2 regions of the Caballeronia sp. GAWG2-1 genome follow, and region 1 is predicted to be linked to the other one. Evidence: predicted binding sites of a transcription regulator. Region 1 holds the regulator's gene; the other holds the start of a gene.

Evidence for each region. The regulator FliA, encoded in region 1, starts transcription of late flagellar genes. The targets are predictions, from matches to a motif close to CTAAAGTTTNNNNNNNNNNNGCCGNTA.
Region 2: a site for FliA is predicted at 2,862-2,888, ahead of NCR98_RS09835 (DUF4088 family protein). Genes of this name have one in related genera too.

What each region holds. Positions count from the first base shown of each region.
Region 1 is NZ_JALQDD010000022.1:73,430-81,336, reverse strand. It holds gene NCR98_RS13380 (thiamine pyrophosphate-binding protein) at 1-704, opposite strand, end outside; gene flhF (flagellar biosynthesis GTPase FlhF) at 1,108-2,892, shown strand; gene NCR98_RS13370 (MinD/ParA family ATP-binding protein) at 2,885-3,805, shown strand; gene NCR98_RS13365 (RNA polymerase sigma factor FliA) at 3,824-4,555, shown strand; gene NCR98_RS13360 (GGDEF domain-containing protein) at 4,650-5,744, opposite strand; gene NCR98_RS13355 (Rieske 2Fe-2S domain-containing protein) at 5,948-6,931, shown strand; gene NCR98_RS13350 (arylamine N-acetyltransferase family protein) at 6,956-7,795, opposite strand; gene NCR98_RS13345 (acetyltransferase) at 7,797-7,907, opposite strand, start outside.
Region 2 is NZ_JALQDD010000013.1:315,351-323,257, forward strand. It holds gene NCR98_RS09815 (FadR/GntR family transcriptional regulator) at 32-778, shown strand; gene NCR98_RS09820 (CreA family protein) at 1,068-1,547, shown strand; gene NCR98_RS09825 (AzlC family ABC transporter permease) at 1,814-2,500, shown strand; gene NCR98_RS09830 (AzlD domain-containing protein) at 2,497-2,829, shown strand; gene NCR98_RS09835 (DUF4088 family protein) at 2,976-3,740, shown strand; gene NCR98_RS09840 (ATP-dependent helicase) at 3,765-5,930, opposite strand; gene NCR98_RS09845 (hypothetical protein) at 6,039-6,299, opposite strand; gene NCR98_RS09850 (hypothetical protein) at 6,373-6,747, opposite strand; gene NCR98_RS09855 (RNA-binding S4 domain-containing protein) at 7,093-7,314, shown strand; gene NCR98_RS09860 (MATE family efflux transporter) at 7,343-7,907, shown strand, end outside.

The DNA.
Region 1 (7,907 bases):
TGCCAGCGCTCGATGAAGCGCGCGAAGTCCTGCGTCGCCTCGGCGGTCCAGCCGCTGCCGCCCGCGATCACGAACGGCGTCTTCGCATTGGCGAGCAGTTCGCGCACGCGCTCGATCTGCGCCTGCGACGGCGCCGCCGCGACGCGCTGATAGCGCGGCACGGGCGCCGCCGCGTCGCACGCTTCGGTCAGCATGTCTTCGGGCAACGCCAGCACGACCGGGCCGGGACGTCCCGCCGTCGCGACATGGAACGCGTGGCTCAGATACTCCGGCACGCGGCGCGGATCGTCGATTTGCGCGACCCACTTCGCCATCTGCCCGAACATGCGCCGATAGTCGATTTCCTGAAACGCCTCGCGATCCATGTGGTCCCGCGCGCATTGGCCGATGAGCAGGATCATCGGCGTCGAGTCCTGGAAAGCGGTGTGCACGCCGATGGACGCGTGCGTCGCGCCCGGCCCGCGCGTGACGATAGCCACGCCCGGACGCCCCGTCAGCTTGCCGACCGCCTCGGCCATGTTTGCCGCGCCGGCTTCGTGGCGGCAGACGATCGTCTGAATCTGGCTGGTTTCGTCGTGCAGCGAATCCAGGACGGCGAGAAAGCTCTCGCCCGGCACGCAGAACACGCGTTCGATACCGTGATGAACGAGCGCATCGACAACCAGACGCGCGCCGGTGGTCTGGCCATGAGAAGCGGATGCCATGCGAACAAGTCTCCTTTGTCAGTGAGCATCGGTGAGCCCGGGTTTCGAGCCGCAGACCGTAGCTTACGCCGCTGGATGGGACTCTGGCTGATGCAGTCCGGCCGCCTTGGCGCGCGACGCGCCTGCCGCCGCGCGCCTCACAGCGGACAAACCGCCAAGCGACATCTCTCGTCCCGTCGCGTCGATCGTGCCAGACCGGCATTTTTTCCCGCATGACGCGCGACGCAATCCGCACGGCCGGGTTGTTTCCATCAGTCGAAATACCCCTCTTTCACACCCTTTATCCAGCGATAGGCCCGAAGTGATCTTCGCAATAATGGCTTCACTGAAAAGCGGGCACGGAAATAACCAAAGGGTGCTCGCCTCGCAAATATCGCTGCATCTATCCTCATCGGGGGCCAGTTTGAACATTCGTAAATTCATCGGCGCGAACAGTCGTGACGCTCTGCGCCAGGTCCGTGAAGCGCTCGGACCCGATGCCGTGGTGTTGTCCAACCGCACGCTCGACGATGGATCGGTGGAAATCGTCGGTGTCGCGGATAGCGATCTCGCTTCGATCTCGCCCGCGAAGGCCGCACGCGAACAAGCAGCCGCCGCGCCGTTCGCCAGCGCCACGCCGCGCGCCGCGCTTGCACAAGCCGCAGCCGCCGCGATGAAGCAGCAGGCCGCCGCTCCCAGCTCTCCGATGAACCCTTACGCCAGCGGCGATGTTTTCTCCTCCGTCTTCGGCAACACCGCCGACGCCGACGATTTCGACGAGCAAGCCGACGAAGAGCGCATGGAAGCACCGCGCACGATGGCCGATTCCAATCCGTGGTTGATCGAACATGCGCGCCGTATCGCGCAACAGGCTTCGGTGCCGTCGAACCGGCCGCTGACGCCGTCTGCCGCAATTGCACGCGGCATGGGCGTGCCGGTATCGGTCAAGGCAGCCGACGCACCGCGCCAGCAAGCGCCGCGTGCACAAGCCGCCGCGCAGCCGGTTGCCGCCGCGCCTGCCGCACCCGCTGCGCAAGCGCACGCAAAGATCGAAACGCCCGACTGGGCGCGTGAAGCCGCGCAAGTCGCCGCACGCCGCGCCGCACAGAAGATCAACGCAGCACCGCAAGCCGCCGACGAAGCGCCGGCCGCATCGGGCAATTTCGAAGGCTTGCCGGCTAATGCCGCAGCCGTCGTGACCGAAGCCATCCGCACGCGCATGGAGCAAGTCGTCAACGAAACGGTGATGAACGAACTCTCGTCGATGCGCGAGATGATGGAAGAGCACTTCTCGGGTTTGCTGTGGGGCGACCGCCAGCGCCGCAACCCGACCAACTCGGCCTTGACCAAGCGCCTCTTCGCCGCCGGTTTCTCCGCGCAACTCGTGCGCATGGTGATCGACAACATGCCGTCGATGGAGAACGTGGAAAACGCGCTCGAATGGGTGCAGCAAGTTCTCGAATCGAATCTGCCGGTGATGCCGAGCGAAGACGCGTTGATGGAACGCGGCGGCGTGTTCGCGCTGATGGGCCCGACGGGCGTCGGCAAGACGACGACCACGGCAAAGCTCGCGGCGCGCTGCGTGATGCGCTTCGGCGCCAGCAAGGTCGCGCTCCTGACGACGGACAGCTACCGGATCGGCGCGCATGAACAACTGCGCATCTTCGGCAAGATTCTCGGCGTCTCGGTGCACGCGGTAAAGGACGGCGCTGACCTGCAACTCGCGCTCTCCGAACTGCGCAACAAACATATCGTGCTGATCGACACGATCGGCATGAGCCAGCGCGATCGCACGGTCTCCGACCAGATCGCGATGCTGTGCGGCACGGGTCAGCCGGTGCAACGCTTGTTGCTGCTGAACGCCACGAGCCACGGCGACACGCTCAACGAAGTCGTGCAGGCTTACAAGAGTGCGCCGGACCAGCCGCCGCTCGCGGGCTGCATTCTGACCAAGCTCGACGAGGCGACCAACCTCGGCAGCGTGCTCGATACGGTCATCCGCTACAAGCTGCCGGTGCATTACGTATCGACCGGTCAGAAGGTGCCGGAGAACTTGTACGTCGCAACCAAGCGTTTCCTCATCAAGAGCGCGTTCTGCATTCCGCGCGATGGCTCGCCTTTCGTGCCGCAAGACGACGATGTGCCGGCGCTTCTGTCCGCACTGTCCGCACGCGCCACGACCGAACTGCATGGAGTCCATTTTGGATAAGTTCGTGCTCGATCAGGCTGAAGGCCTGAGAAGGCTGCTGACGCGCGCCAGTTCTCGCGTGGTGGCTGTAGTGGGCGGACCGGCGGGCATCGGTTGCACGTCGGCGGTAGTGAACCTCGGCGCGGCGTTGTCCGTGCATGGCAAGGATGTGCTCGTCATCGACGAGCGGCATAACGCGGGCTCGGTCAGCCGCATGGCGGGTGTGGATGGCGCGGGCGCGCTCTCGGCGGTGATGTCCGGCCGTCGCGAACTGCAGGATGTCGCGGTGCGCACGCCGATGGGTTTTTCGCTGATCGCCGCACCGCGCGATGAACGTATCAGCCACGACGCGGCGCAAGCACGCGCGCTGCTCGACGGCCCCGCGGATATCGTGCTGATCGATGCGCAACTCGATCGTAATGGCGCGCTCTCGTCGCTCGCGGCGCAGGCGCATGACTTTCTGATAGTGACGCGGGTAGCCGCGTCGGCGATCACCGAGGCGTATGCGTGCATGAAGCGCTTGCACTACGCCCACGCGATCGGCCAGTTCCGCGTGCTGATGAATCACGTGCAGGACGCAGCCGATGCAGCGGTCGCGTTCGACAACCTCTCGGGTGTCGCGAGCCGTTATCTGGCCGTTTCGCTCGTGCAGGCAGGGTATGTGTCCGAGGATGCGCGCGTCGCTCGGGCGAGGGAGCTCTCTCGGTGTGCGGTGGAAGCGTTTCCGGCTACGGCCGCGGCGCGCGACTACCGCTACATCGCAGCCGAGCTGCTGCACTGGCCGATGCGTCCCGCGCCGTTTTCGCGCGGCGACGAAGCGAGCCAGTACGACGCGCACATTCCGGTTGGCGAGTCTGGTGAAAGCGGACGGAAAGCGGCGCACCGAGCGGCGGCGTTTTCCGATCATGCAATGAGCAGCACGGCGTCGATGTGATATTGAAAGGTGAACAGGATGTATAACGCCCAAGGCAAACTCTCGCAGTCCGACGTGCTTACGAAATATGCGCCGCTCGTTCGCCGCCTCGGACTCCAGCTCGTCGCCAAGATGCCGGCGAGCGTCGATCTCGACGATCTGATCCAGGCCGGCATGATTGGCCTCCTCGATGCGGCTAGCCGCTACAAGGAAGATCAGGGCGCCCAGTTCGAAACCTACGCAAGTCAGCGTATTCGCGGCGCCATGCTCGACGAGTTGCGCGCCAACGACTGGTTGCCACGCAGCATGCGCAAGACATCGCGCGAAGTGGAGTCGGCGGTACACAAGGTGGAACAGAACCTTGGCCGTTCGGCCAGCGAGACCGAAGTCGCCGAGCACATGAAGATGCCGCTCGACGAGTATCAGTCGATGCTGCAGGACTTGCACGGCAGCCAGTTGATCTATTACGAAGACTTCGACCGCTCGGCGGACGACGAGCCGTTCCTCGACCGTTACTGCGTCGATCGTTCGGACCCGCTGTCGGCGCTTCTGGACGACAGTCTGCGCGGCGCGCTGATCGAAGCCATCGACAAGTTGCCGGAGCGCGAGAAGCTGCTCATGAGCTTGTACTACGAGAAGGGCCTCAACCTGCGCGAAATCGGCGCGGTGATGGAAGTGAGCGAGTCGCGCGTGTGCCAGTTGCATAGCCAGGCCGTGGCGCGTTTGCGTGCGAAGCTGCGGGAACAGTCGTGGACTAGCGTCGAGGCTTGAGTTCCGAGTTGTAGAGGCGCGCGAAGCCCCGAACCGGGGCCGCGCGCTTTTTGCTTTTGCCTTTGCAAAGGCGCTCGAATGCGCGCGGATGGGCTCAATGCATCTCGAAGTCGCGCGCCTCGGCGAACACCGTCTTGCCTTCGCCGAGACTCTTTGCGCGATACATCGCGCGATCCGCGGCTCTCAGCACGGCGGTGATATCGGCGTCATGCGCTTCTGCCGCGCTCGACAGCAAGCAGGCGCCGATACTCGCCGATACGCTCACTGGCCGCTCCTGCACCAGCGTGAGGTCGGCGAGCGCCGAATGGATGCCATCGGTGAGCGTGAGCACCGCGCTGCGATCGCGCATGTTGCGCGCGAGCACGACGAACTCGTCGCCGCCCAGCCGCGCGATGGTGTCGGTCTTGCGCATGCGCCGTGCAAGCAATTGCGCGAACGACTGCAACAGCACGTCGCCGACCGCGTGACCGTAGGTATCGTTCACGCCCTTGAAGCCGTCGAGGTCGATCAGTAGCAGTGCGCTGGTATTCGCGTCGGCGGCTTCGGGCGCGGACATCGCGCGATTCACGGTTTGTTCGAGCGCGTAACGGTTATAGAGGCCCGTGAGCGGGTCTGTCGATGCCTGCCGCGCCAGCACGCGATTCGCGCTGCCAAGCCTGTCGACCAGCACACTCAGATACACCGACGCGCCCAGCACGCTCAGCGCGAGCCCGAGCGCGGCGGCGCGGTTTGCCACCCACCACGGTTGCCACAACGCCAGCGCGACGATCGCGACGAGCGCCATCGCGCACGAAATGGCGAGCGTGCGCTTGCCGTAGCGGCATCCCGAGCCGATCAGAAACCAGAACACCACCCACAGCAGCGGCAAGGCGAGCGTGCCGCAGAGAAAGAGCATGGCGCCGAGCAACGCCTGATCGAGGATAGTGGTGATGACGAGCCGGACGTTGGACAGCGCCATCATCCGGCTGACGAGCAATAGTGTGATTGCACCGTAGGACACGTAGAGCGCGATCAACCGCGTGATCAGCGACGCGTTGGCCGAAGGGTGCCGCCACGCATACACCGCATAAGCCAGCAGAACTGCCGCTCCCATCCCGATACGCAGCATGGCTTGCTCGCGTTCGGGATTCCGGTTGCCGGACCATGCGAAGGCATAGGCCCGGCGTGCCGGTTGATGCGCCTGCTCCATACTGAACCCCTGGTGGTGATTTCTTGCTGTTATGGTCTTTTGCGCGTGTCTTTGCTGTCGCGCTTTTGTCTTATTGCGGCCCCGTCGCGATGTTCGTCTCCGACGACTGGTATTTTGCAACGTTTTGCCAAGCTGCTGTGAATCGTGTAAGAACGCATCTCGGACAGATGATTAACGGCGTTTTCTGCGGATGCTTCAGTGCTATGAGCGACGACTTTTCTCTCGCTGGCGAATGGCTGGCGGTGTGTAATGGCGATGACGTGCCGGCGGGTTCGACGCGAGCGTTCATCGTCGCGGATGAGCGCATCGTCGTATGGCGCGATGCCGAAGGTGTTGCGCATGTCTGGCGTGACTACTGTCCGCATCGCGGCGCGCAACTGTCGCTGGGGGCGGTGACGAACGATCAGCTCGTGTGTCCCTATCACGGCTGGCGCTACGACACGCTTGGTCAGTGCGTGCTGATTCCGTCGAATCCGTCGCTTCGGCCTTCGAAACGCGCGTGCGCCACCGCGTTCGTCGCCGGGGAGAAATACGGCGTCGTGTGGATGTGCTTCGGCGAGCCCGCGCACGCGCTCGATTTCTTTCCCGAAGCCGCCATTCCGGGCGGACGGCGCATCAACCTTGCGCCGCAGACGGTGAAGTCGTCCGCGCCGCGTGTCGTCGAAAACTTCCTGGACATGGCGCATTTTTCGTTCGTGCACGTGGGCATTCTCGGCGAGGATGCGCATACCGAAGTGCCGGACTATGAAGTCGTGGAAAGCGCCGACGGACTCGAAGCGCGCCAGTGCCGTTTCTGGCAGCCGGCGGGTTTACCGGGGCAGGGCGGCGCGATGATGGATTACGTTTATCGCGTGAAGCGGCCGCTGGTTGCGAAGCTCACGAAGATGGCGTCGGGGGCAATGGGCGCACTGCATATCATGCTGGTGGCGTCGCCCGTGACGCAGACCGAGACCCGCGCGTGGCTCGTTTCCATTCACGAAGACGAGACTTCGCACAGCGACGAGGAGCTGTACGACTTCAACATGGAGATTCTGCTGCAGGACACGCCGATCGTGGAGTCGCAATGGCCGAAGCTGCTGCCGCTCGCGCTCGATGCGGAGTTGCATCAGAAGTGCGACCGGATGTCGGTGGCGTATCGGAGATGGTTGGCGGGGATGGCGTTTGGGTGGGAGACGACGAGCGCGTGATTCGATGGCCGGTAAGCCACCGCATCAAACACGCTTGATGAGTCGACCCAGCACGTTCGCCAAGTCGCCGCCGGGCAGGCGGATGCCGAACTCGTCTTGCAGCACGGTCATCAGTTCGTCGGTGCAGGAAATCTGACGGCGCTCGGCGACCGCATCGAGATGATGGACGCCGTAGTTGCCATCGACGAGACTCTTGCGTCTTCCCTCGTCCGTGCGCGCAACGACCAATTGCGACGCAAGCGGTGACGCCGGATGCGTCGAGATGAACCAATTTCCTATCTCGAAGTCGATCTGTTCCTGACGTTGCAAGTCGAATACATATAGCGCGCGCCAGACGCCGTTTATCCGCGCCTGAAGCACGTAATCGGCCTCGCGACGCAGCAGCCTGAAACGTTCGAGCGATGTCGTTTGCTCGGCATCCGTATCGAGCCGCAGCGGAGTCGTCGGCACCATGCGGCCGAAGCCCACATCCGAGATGTAGTCGTCGCCCGGTCCAAACGTCACGAGAATCGACATATGCGTTCGCGGCGCCCACGCGGTTTCCGGGCCGCCCATGACGACGCGTCCCGTCAGGCCGCGCGCGTCGAATCCCAACTGCCTGAGCAATGCGAGAAAAAGCAGGTTGAGCTCGTAGCAGTAACCGCCTCGCCCGCCGAGCACGATCTTTTGTTCGAGCGATGCCACGTCGATGGACGTAGGCTCCTGCAAGAGCGTCGACAGGTTTTCGAACGGAAAGCGGCGGGTGTGGCGTTCCTGCAAGGTCCGCAACGTGGCGAGCGTCGGTTCGGGGCTGGCGCGACAGCCGAGCTGCGACAGGTAACCGTCGATGTGTTCAAGCCGCGCAGCCGTTTTAACGCGTGCCATGTTAACGCTCGTTGCCCACTTCGCCGATGACCATCGCCGGATTGCCGAACACTTTGGTACGCGCCTTCACGCGTCGCAAGACCACGCTGCCCGCGCCGACATACGCGCGGTC
Region 2 (7,907 bases), on a different contig from region 1:
AAAGTCCCGATTTATCTCCACTGCTCGAACGATGCCTTTTCAGCCCGTCCACTCGCATTCCTACGCCCGCGTGCGCTTGTCGGACGTGGTGTCGGGGCAGATACGCGAGTTGATCTCGAACGGCACGCTCCTGCCTGGCCAGCGCCTCCCAGCCGAGCGCGATCTGGCGGAACAACTCAACGTTTCGCGGCCGTCGCTGCGCGAGGCGCTTATTCGGCTGGAGTCGGACGGCTTCATCCGCGCGGTGGCGCGCGGCGGATTCGTCGTGTCGGATGTGACGGCGCCGCTCGTGTCGCATCCACTCGCCGCACTCCTCGAACAGCAACCCAACGCCAGCGCCGATGTCCTCGAATTGCGTCATGGCCTCGAAACGCTGTCCGCTGCCTACGCCGCCGAGCGCGCCTCCGAGGCGGATCTGACGCGCATCGCCGATGCATTCCAGGCGCTCGAAGCCGCGGTGGCCGACAAGAGCACGCGCATTGCCGAAAAAGACGCCGCGTTTCATCTGGCTATCGCCGACGCCACGCACAACGTCGCGCTGGCGCACGTCATGCACGGTCTCAACGAATTGGTGCGCGAGTCCATGCTGACATCGCACCGTCTGGTCGATTACGACGATGAAGTCGAAGCGAACTTGCTCGCCCAGCATCGCGCCATGTTCGATGCCATCGCCGCCCGCGACCCCGCCCGCGCCCGCGAATGCGCCGGAGCGCATCTCGATTACGTGCGCACGCTGTATCGGGATCAGCCAGCGCGCAGGATTCGCGTGATGGAATGACCAATCGTAACGTGCCGGTAAGAGAGCATAGGACTGCGCCTACACGTATTTAGGACACACACGGCTAACGCCGCGCGCGCTTCCTCGCGATACTGGAATCGTCAAAAACAACACGCGAAGGAGGACGACATGCCTTACCTACTCGGATGGCTGCTCGGTGTGCCCGTCGTGGTTCTGGTGATCCTGTATCTGATCTTCCATTGAATCGCCGATTGGCCGAATGCTTGCGGGAAAACAGCAAGGGCGTCGATACAATACGACGCCCTTTCTCTTTTTCCGAAGGATCACGATGAACCGCACTCTCCTCACCGCTACCGCTGCGGCGCTCGTTACCTTGTTCGGCGCGGCAATAGCGCAGGCCGAGGAAATCGCGAGCGTCAACACCAATTTCCGTTTCACCGGTTCCGACCGCGTGACCGTCGAAGCCTATGACGATCCGCTCGTCGCGGGCGTCACCTGCTACGTGTCGCGGGCGCGCACGGGCGGCGTGAAAGGCACGCTCGGCATCGCGGAAGATCCGACGGAATCGTCTATCGCCTGCCGTCAGGTCGGGCCGATCAAATTCACTCAGCCGCTCAAGCAGAAGACCGATGTCTTCTCCGACCGCATGTCGTTCATCTTCAAGACGCTGCACGTGGTGCGCGTGGTCGACGCCAAACGCAATACGCTCGTCTACTTGACCTACAGCGACCGCATTGCGACCGGCAGCCCGAAGAACAGCGTGACGGCGGTGCCGGTTCCCGAAGGCACGACCATTCCCGTGAAGTGAAGGAAGTGAAGCGACGCGCGCGCCCCGCCGCGCCCACAATGAAGTTGTAAACTGTACGACTTGCCGGCAGGCTGGTTGAAACCGTCACGCGAGCCACGAGCGCCGCACGATCGTACAAGCCCGATGCTTACTGCATGCCTTATCCTCCCGGCGACCGATATGAATGCCCAAGCGCTCGTATTGGCTTATAACGGAGGCACGATTTGAAAGCAGTATCCAGCCCCGCGCTGCGAGAATTCGCCGCCGGCGCGCGCGACACCATTCCAATGATGGTCGGCGCCGCGCCCTTCGGCGTCATCTTCGGCACGCTCGTCACGGCGAGCCCGCTCACGCTCTGGCACGGCCAGCTGATGTCGCTCGCGGTGTTCGCGGGCTCGGCGCAGTTCATCGCCATCGGCATGATCGCGGGACACGCGAGCTTCATCGTGATCTGGGCGACGACCTTCGTCATCAACTTGCGGCACGTCCTTTATTCGGCGACGCTCGCGCCTTATGTCGCGCATCTGCCCGCGCGCTGGCGCTGGACGCTGTCGGGTCTGCTCACCGACGAAGTGTTCGCCGTCGCTTACGCGCATTACCAGAAGCGCGCGCCGGGCGAAATCGGCCCGCACTACTTCTTCGGCTCCGGCCTCTCGATGTATCTGAACTGGCAACTGTGGACGCTCGTCGGCTTGCTCTTCGGCGCCGCATTCCCAGGGCTCAAGTCGCTCGGGCTGGACTTCGCGATGGTCGCGACGTTCATCGCCATCATCGTGCCGCAACTGGTGGCCGTGCGCTTTGTCGCGGCGGCGATGGCATCGGGCGTGCTGTCGTTCGCGTGGCAGGACTGGCCGTACAAGCTCGGCCTGCTTGCGGCGGTGCTGGTGGGAATCGGAGTCGGCATGGCGATCACGCTGATGGAACGACGCGAGCGTGAATCGAACGGCGATAACCGCAAGGAGCGCGCACGATGACCACATCGAACTATGTGCTGCTGATTCTCGGCATGGCGCTCGTCACGTATCTGATCCGCGCGGCCGTCTTCGTGCTGGGCGAGCGGTTGCCGTTTCCGCCCATCGTGCGCACGGCGCTCGGCTTCGTGCCGGTGACGGTGCTGACCGCGATCATCGTGCCGATGACCGTCTCGCCGCATGGCAACGGCGCGGAAATCACGTGGCGCAACCCGCAACTCGTGGCCGCCGTGGTTGCGGTGGCCGTGTGCGCGTGGACCAGGCGGCCCTTACTTACCATCGGGGTGTCGCTCGCGGTTTTCTTCGTTTGGCAGTTCGTCGTCTTGCGTTAAAGGCTTCTTCGCGCAACGGCTTTCAGAACACCCTCAAGTTCCCGGCTGTAACGCCGTTATCAGAAACGAATGGACTCCGCCGTCGAAGCGGACGCCAAAGGCATTTCCCGCCATCGGGCCATCCGAGCGCGGAACCGGGAACCAACATGCGTCAAATAACCCTATCGTTTCGCGACGAGACCATCGCTTCATTGCATCGCGACTATGAGGCGTTCATGCGCCTGTCGCTCAAGCTCGACCCGCAGTTCGTCACGCCGACGTTCGAGGACTTTCTGCGCGCCAAGCTGCTCGACAATCCGACGCCGCTGACCGAGCAGGCGGTGCAGCGCATGCTGTCGCAAGGCCAGTACGCGTGGGCCAAGCGCGCGCTCGACAAGGAATTTCCGGATGTCGTCGAGATTTTGATCCGACAGGCGGCCGAACACGGTTTCGCGTTCGCGATCCGCTCGGACTGGAACGCCGAGGATCTCGTGAAGGCATCGCGCGAATGGGCGACGGCCATCGTCACCGAGGCGAAGGGCGATGCTTCGCAAGTCGATGTGCTCGCCTCGCAGATCAAGTCGGCCGCGATGGATATCCGCGAAGTCGAGGAGAAGATGCAGACGCCCGCATGGCGCCTCGCCGATTCGCTGCGTCAGCGCACCTATGAGACGAAGATCGCGGTGGAAAACAGCGTTGGCTCGAATGCGCGCGAGAAGCTCGGTGAATTGCGCTGTCTGCTGCGGCTCGGCATTTTTTATGGGTCGATTCAGAAGCAGGAAGCGCAGCAGGTACTCGAATACATTCGCTCGCTGCGGCCGGAGTTGTTTGTCGATGAACCTTATGATGGGTTCACGCGGTTTGCCGCATGGCTACGGAGCATCTTTGCGCCGGCGCCGCGCGTGCCGAAGACTTCGCGGGCGCAGCGTTAGGCGTGGACCGGGCGCCGCTTACCGCTAATCCCACATCCCCTTCAAGCGCGCCGCGATATCGATCTTCGCCTTAGCCGCGGCCGCGAGTCCCGCCGCCGTCGGCGCGGCGGCGACCGGAACCGGCGGCCACGCGGTGGCTTCGAAGTTCTGCATCAGATGCTGCGGAATGAAGCGCGTGCGTTGCGCCCACACGTGCCGGTCGCCCAGATGCGTCTGGTTGTGCACGTAAAAGCGCTGCGGCGTGACGATATGCAGATCTTCCTTCGCGCGCGTCATCGCTACATAAAGCAGCCGCCGCTCTTCGTCGATTTCCTCGTCGCTACCCGTGCCCAGATCGGATGGAATGCAGCCGTCCACGCCGTTCAGCACGAAAACATTGCGCCATTCCTGCCCCTTCGCCGAATGGATTGTCGAGAGAATCAAATAATCTTCGTCGATGAGAGGCACGCCGGACTCGTCGCTGGTCGCATCGGGCGGATCGAGCGTGAGTTCGGTGAGAAAGCGCTCGCGCGTGGGATAGGTCGACGCGATGCTCTCCATCTGCAATACGTCGCCAATACGGATGGCCGCGTCTTCGTGATTGCGTTCGAGATGCGGCTCGTACCACCGGCGGATCATTTCGAACTCCGCCGGCCAGCCGCTCTCGCGGCCGCAGAGTTTCGCCATCAGGCCGACGAAACGCGGCCAGTCTTCGCTGGCGCGGGCGGGCGCATGGAACGCGGCAATCGCATTCGATGAACGTTCGGCTTGGGCCACGCTGTCCAGCAGCCGCCCGGCGATGGCCGGCCCGACGCCCGGCAGCAATTGCGCCACGCGAAAGCCGGCGACACGATCGCGCGGATTTTCCGCCCAGCGCAATACGGCGAGTACGTCCTTGACGTGCACGGAGTCGAGAAACTTGAGCCCGCCGAATTTCACGAACGGAATGTTCTTGCGCGTGAGTTCGATTTCGAGCGTCGCGCTGTGATGCGCCGCGCGAAACAGCACGGCCTGCGACTTGAGCTTCATGCCACCCTCGCGCGCCTCCAGCACTTGCTCGACGATATAGCGCGCCTGATCGGCTTCATCGGCGACACTCACCACGCGCGGTTTTTGCGCCGATGCCTTGTCGGTCCAGAGGTTCTTCGTATAGCGCTCGGTGGCCATGCCGATCACCGCGTTGGACGCTTCGAGAATGGGCTGCGTCGAACGATAGTTGCGATCGAGCGTGACGGTCGCGGCGGGCGGGTCGAAGTGCCGCGGAAAATCGAGGATATTGCGCACCGTCGCGCCGCGAAACGAGTAGATGGACTGCGCATCGTCGCCGACGACGGTGAGGCCGCGGCCGTCCGGTTTCATCGCCAGAAGAATGGTGGCCTGAAGGCGGTTGGTGTCCTGATATTCGTCGACGAGCACGTGATCGAAGCGGCTCGACAGATCGGCGGCGATAGTCGGCTCGGCCGCGAGATGCGACCAGTAAAGCAAGAGGTCGTCGTAATCGAGCACGCTTTGCGTCTGTTTGGCCGCGACGTAGGCGGCGAAGAGACGCTTCAAGTCCGCCTCCCACTCGCGGCACCACGGATACGACTGATCCAGCACGGCGGCAAGCGAGGCGCCCGTGTTGACCACCCGCGAATAAATGCTGAAGCACGTGGACTTGGCGGGAAAGCGCTTCTCTTTCGACGATAACCCGAGCTCGTGGCGCACGAGGTTCATGAGATCGGCGGAGTCTTCGCGGTCGTTGATGGTGAACGACGGCGCGAGCCCGACGAGATCGGCGTAATCGCGCAGCAAACGCGCGCCAACGCTATGGAACGTGCCTGACCACGTGAGACCTTGCGCGATGGCGGCCTTGGTGCCCAGCGCGTTCATGGCGATGCGCGTGACGCGACGCGTCATCTCGACGGCGGCGCGGCGCGAGAAAGTAAGCAAAAGGATGCGATGCGGGTCGGCGCCTTTCACCAGCAGATGCGCGACGCGGTGCGCCAGCGTGTTGGTCTTGCCAGACCCCGCGCCCGCGATGACGAGAAGCGGCCCGCCGCAGCGGTTGGGTTCATCGACGCCGAACTCGACGGCGTGGCGCTGCGCCTCGTTGAGCTTGGCGAGATAGGCGGCAACCTGGGCTTCGGCTGCGTCGGCGGTGGCGGTTTCTTCAGGGAGCGTCAGCACGGGAAGAGGCGCAAAAAAGTGTGACGTGTACTGTATATCCATACAGACTGGAGACGCAAGGGTTTGCGCTCACCGGTTGGTTGGGCAAAAAAAACGGCCCAGCGGGTTGCACCCGACTGGACCATTCGCACTACCCGAACAACCGTCCTGCTAATCCGCCTTCTTCGCGTTCTTGAGCTTCGCATCCGCAGCCGCTTCGTTCGCTTCCGACTGCGCTTCGGTTTTCTTCTTGTCGGCCTTGGCCTGAGCGACGGCCGCGTCCTTATTGGCCTCGGCCTGCTTTTTCGATGCCTTCTTGTCCGCGCTGCTCGGCTGCTGATCGCTCGTCGTCTGCGCGAAGGAAACCACTGAGACGCTCGCAAGCGTCCCGGCAATCACGGCGGCCAACACTGCATTCTTCGATCGAGTCATGGTGTGTCCTCCCTTTCTCAAGCCTCATGAAGCGCGCGCCACGGCACTGCGGCGCGCGTCCAACGCATCGAAATCAATGCTGCAAGCCCGTGTCCTTCGGCGTGTTGGATTCCGTCGCGTTCAACTCATCCTTGGCGGCGTCCTTATCCGCCTTGCGATTGATCTTCGCGTTACGCACCTGCTCCTTGTACTGCGCCTTCGCCTGCTTGTTCGCGGCCTTCAGGTCGGCTTGCGAAGCCTTCTTCGATGCCTTGTACTCAGCGTTCGCCTCGGCGTTCGCGTTGCGGCGCTGGACCAGCGGATCGGTCGGCGCGGGCGCGACGAGATTTTGCGGCGCAGGTGTCGCCGGTTGTGCCGGCACGGCGTCCGTGGTTTGGGCGAAAGCGCCCGAAGCGACGGTCAGGGCGGCGAATGCGGTGCCGATCATCAGATTTCGAGTCTTAATCATGAGCGAGGTCCTCTCTTGGTTTAAGCGTCGGCGGCCATGAACTGCGATGACGCACGACTTTTGTCGATTGGAAAGATGACCGAAGCTGTATCGATCAAACTATCGGACTCGGCGATGCGCGTCCAAGTTCGACGAACCGAGTCGTTGTTACCGACCGTTTCATCTGGCTACAATTGCCATCGCGCCTGCTTTCAATACGATGACAGCGCGCGCCGAAGTCCGTCATGCACCAGCACGGCGCGTGCCCAGCTATTCGAGGGCGGCCACTGGTTTATCATTGACGCCTTCGCCCCGAATTCATCTCGAATCCACCTCGAATCAACCCGAGTAATCTCCGCGCCCGCCATGCCACCGCTTCAATTCACCCTTACGGGCGACTACGTCGAACTTCATAACCTGCTTAAGCTGATGGGGCTCGCCGACAGCGGCGGCTCCGCGAAAGCGCGCGTTGCCATGGGCGATGTCCGCGTCGACGGCAAAGTCGAGATGCGCAAGACCTGCAAGATTCGCGCGGGTCAGGTCGTCGCGCTCGATGGTCAGAAGATCCAAGTCCGCGCGCCGGAATAAACCGTCGCCACGAATGGCCGCTCAAGACATGCAATCCCATTTCACGCGCGCGGCGGCGCATCCGCCGAGTTTTTCGCGCCATGCCGTCGATACGGCGCGGCTCGCGGCGCCGCTCGCCATCGCGCAACTCTCGCAAATGGCGATGGGCGTCACCGACACCATCCTGCTCGGCTCGTTAGGCCCCGATGCGCTCGCCGCCGGCGGCCTGGGCGCGAACGTGTTCTTCGTGATCGTGACGCTGCTGCAGGGCGTGCTTACGTCCGTCAGCGTATCGGTGGCGCATGCGCGTGGCGCGAACGCCGAACATCAGGTGCCGGGCATCTACTGGACGGGGCTCGTGTTGTCGGTGCTGCTTGCGGTGCCCGCGTTCGTGCTCCTGAGCTACGCCGAGCCGATTCTCCTCGCGTTCCATGAACCGGCTACGCTCGCCCGGAATGTCGGTGAGTATTGCGCCGTGCTGCGCTGGGGCACGCCGGGCAGCCTCATCGGCATTGGATTGATGCGCGCGTTTCTGCCGGCTATCGGCGCGGCACGCAGGCTTTTGTGGGTGTCGATCGGCGGTGTGTTCGTCAACGGTTTCCTCAACTACGGGC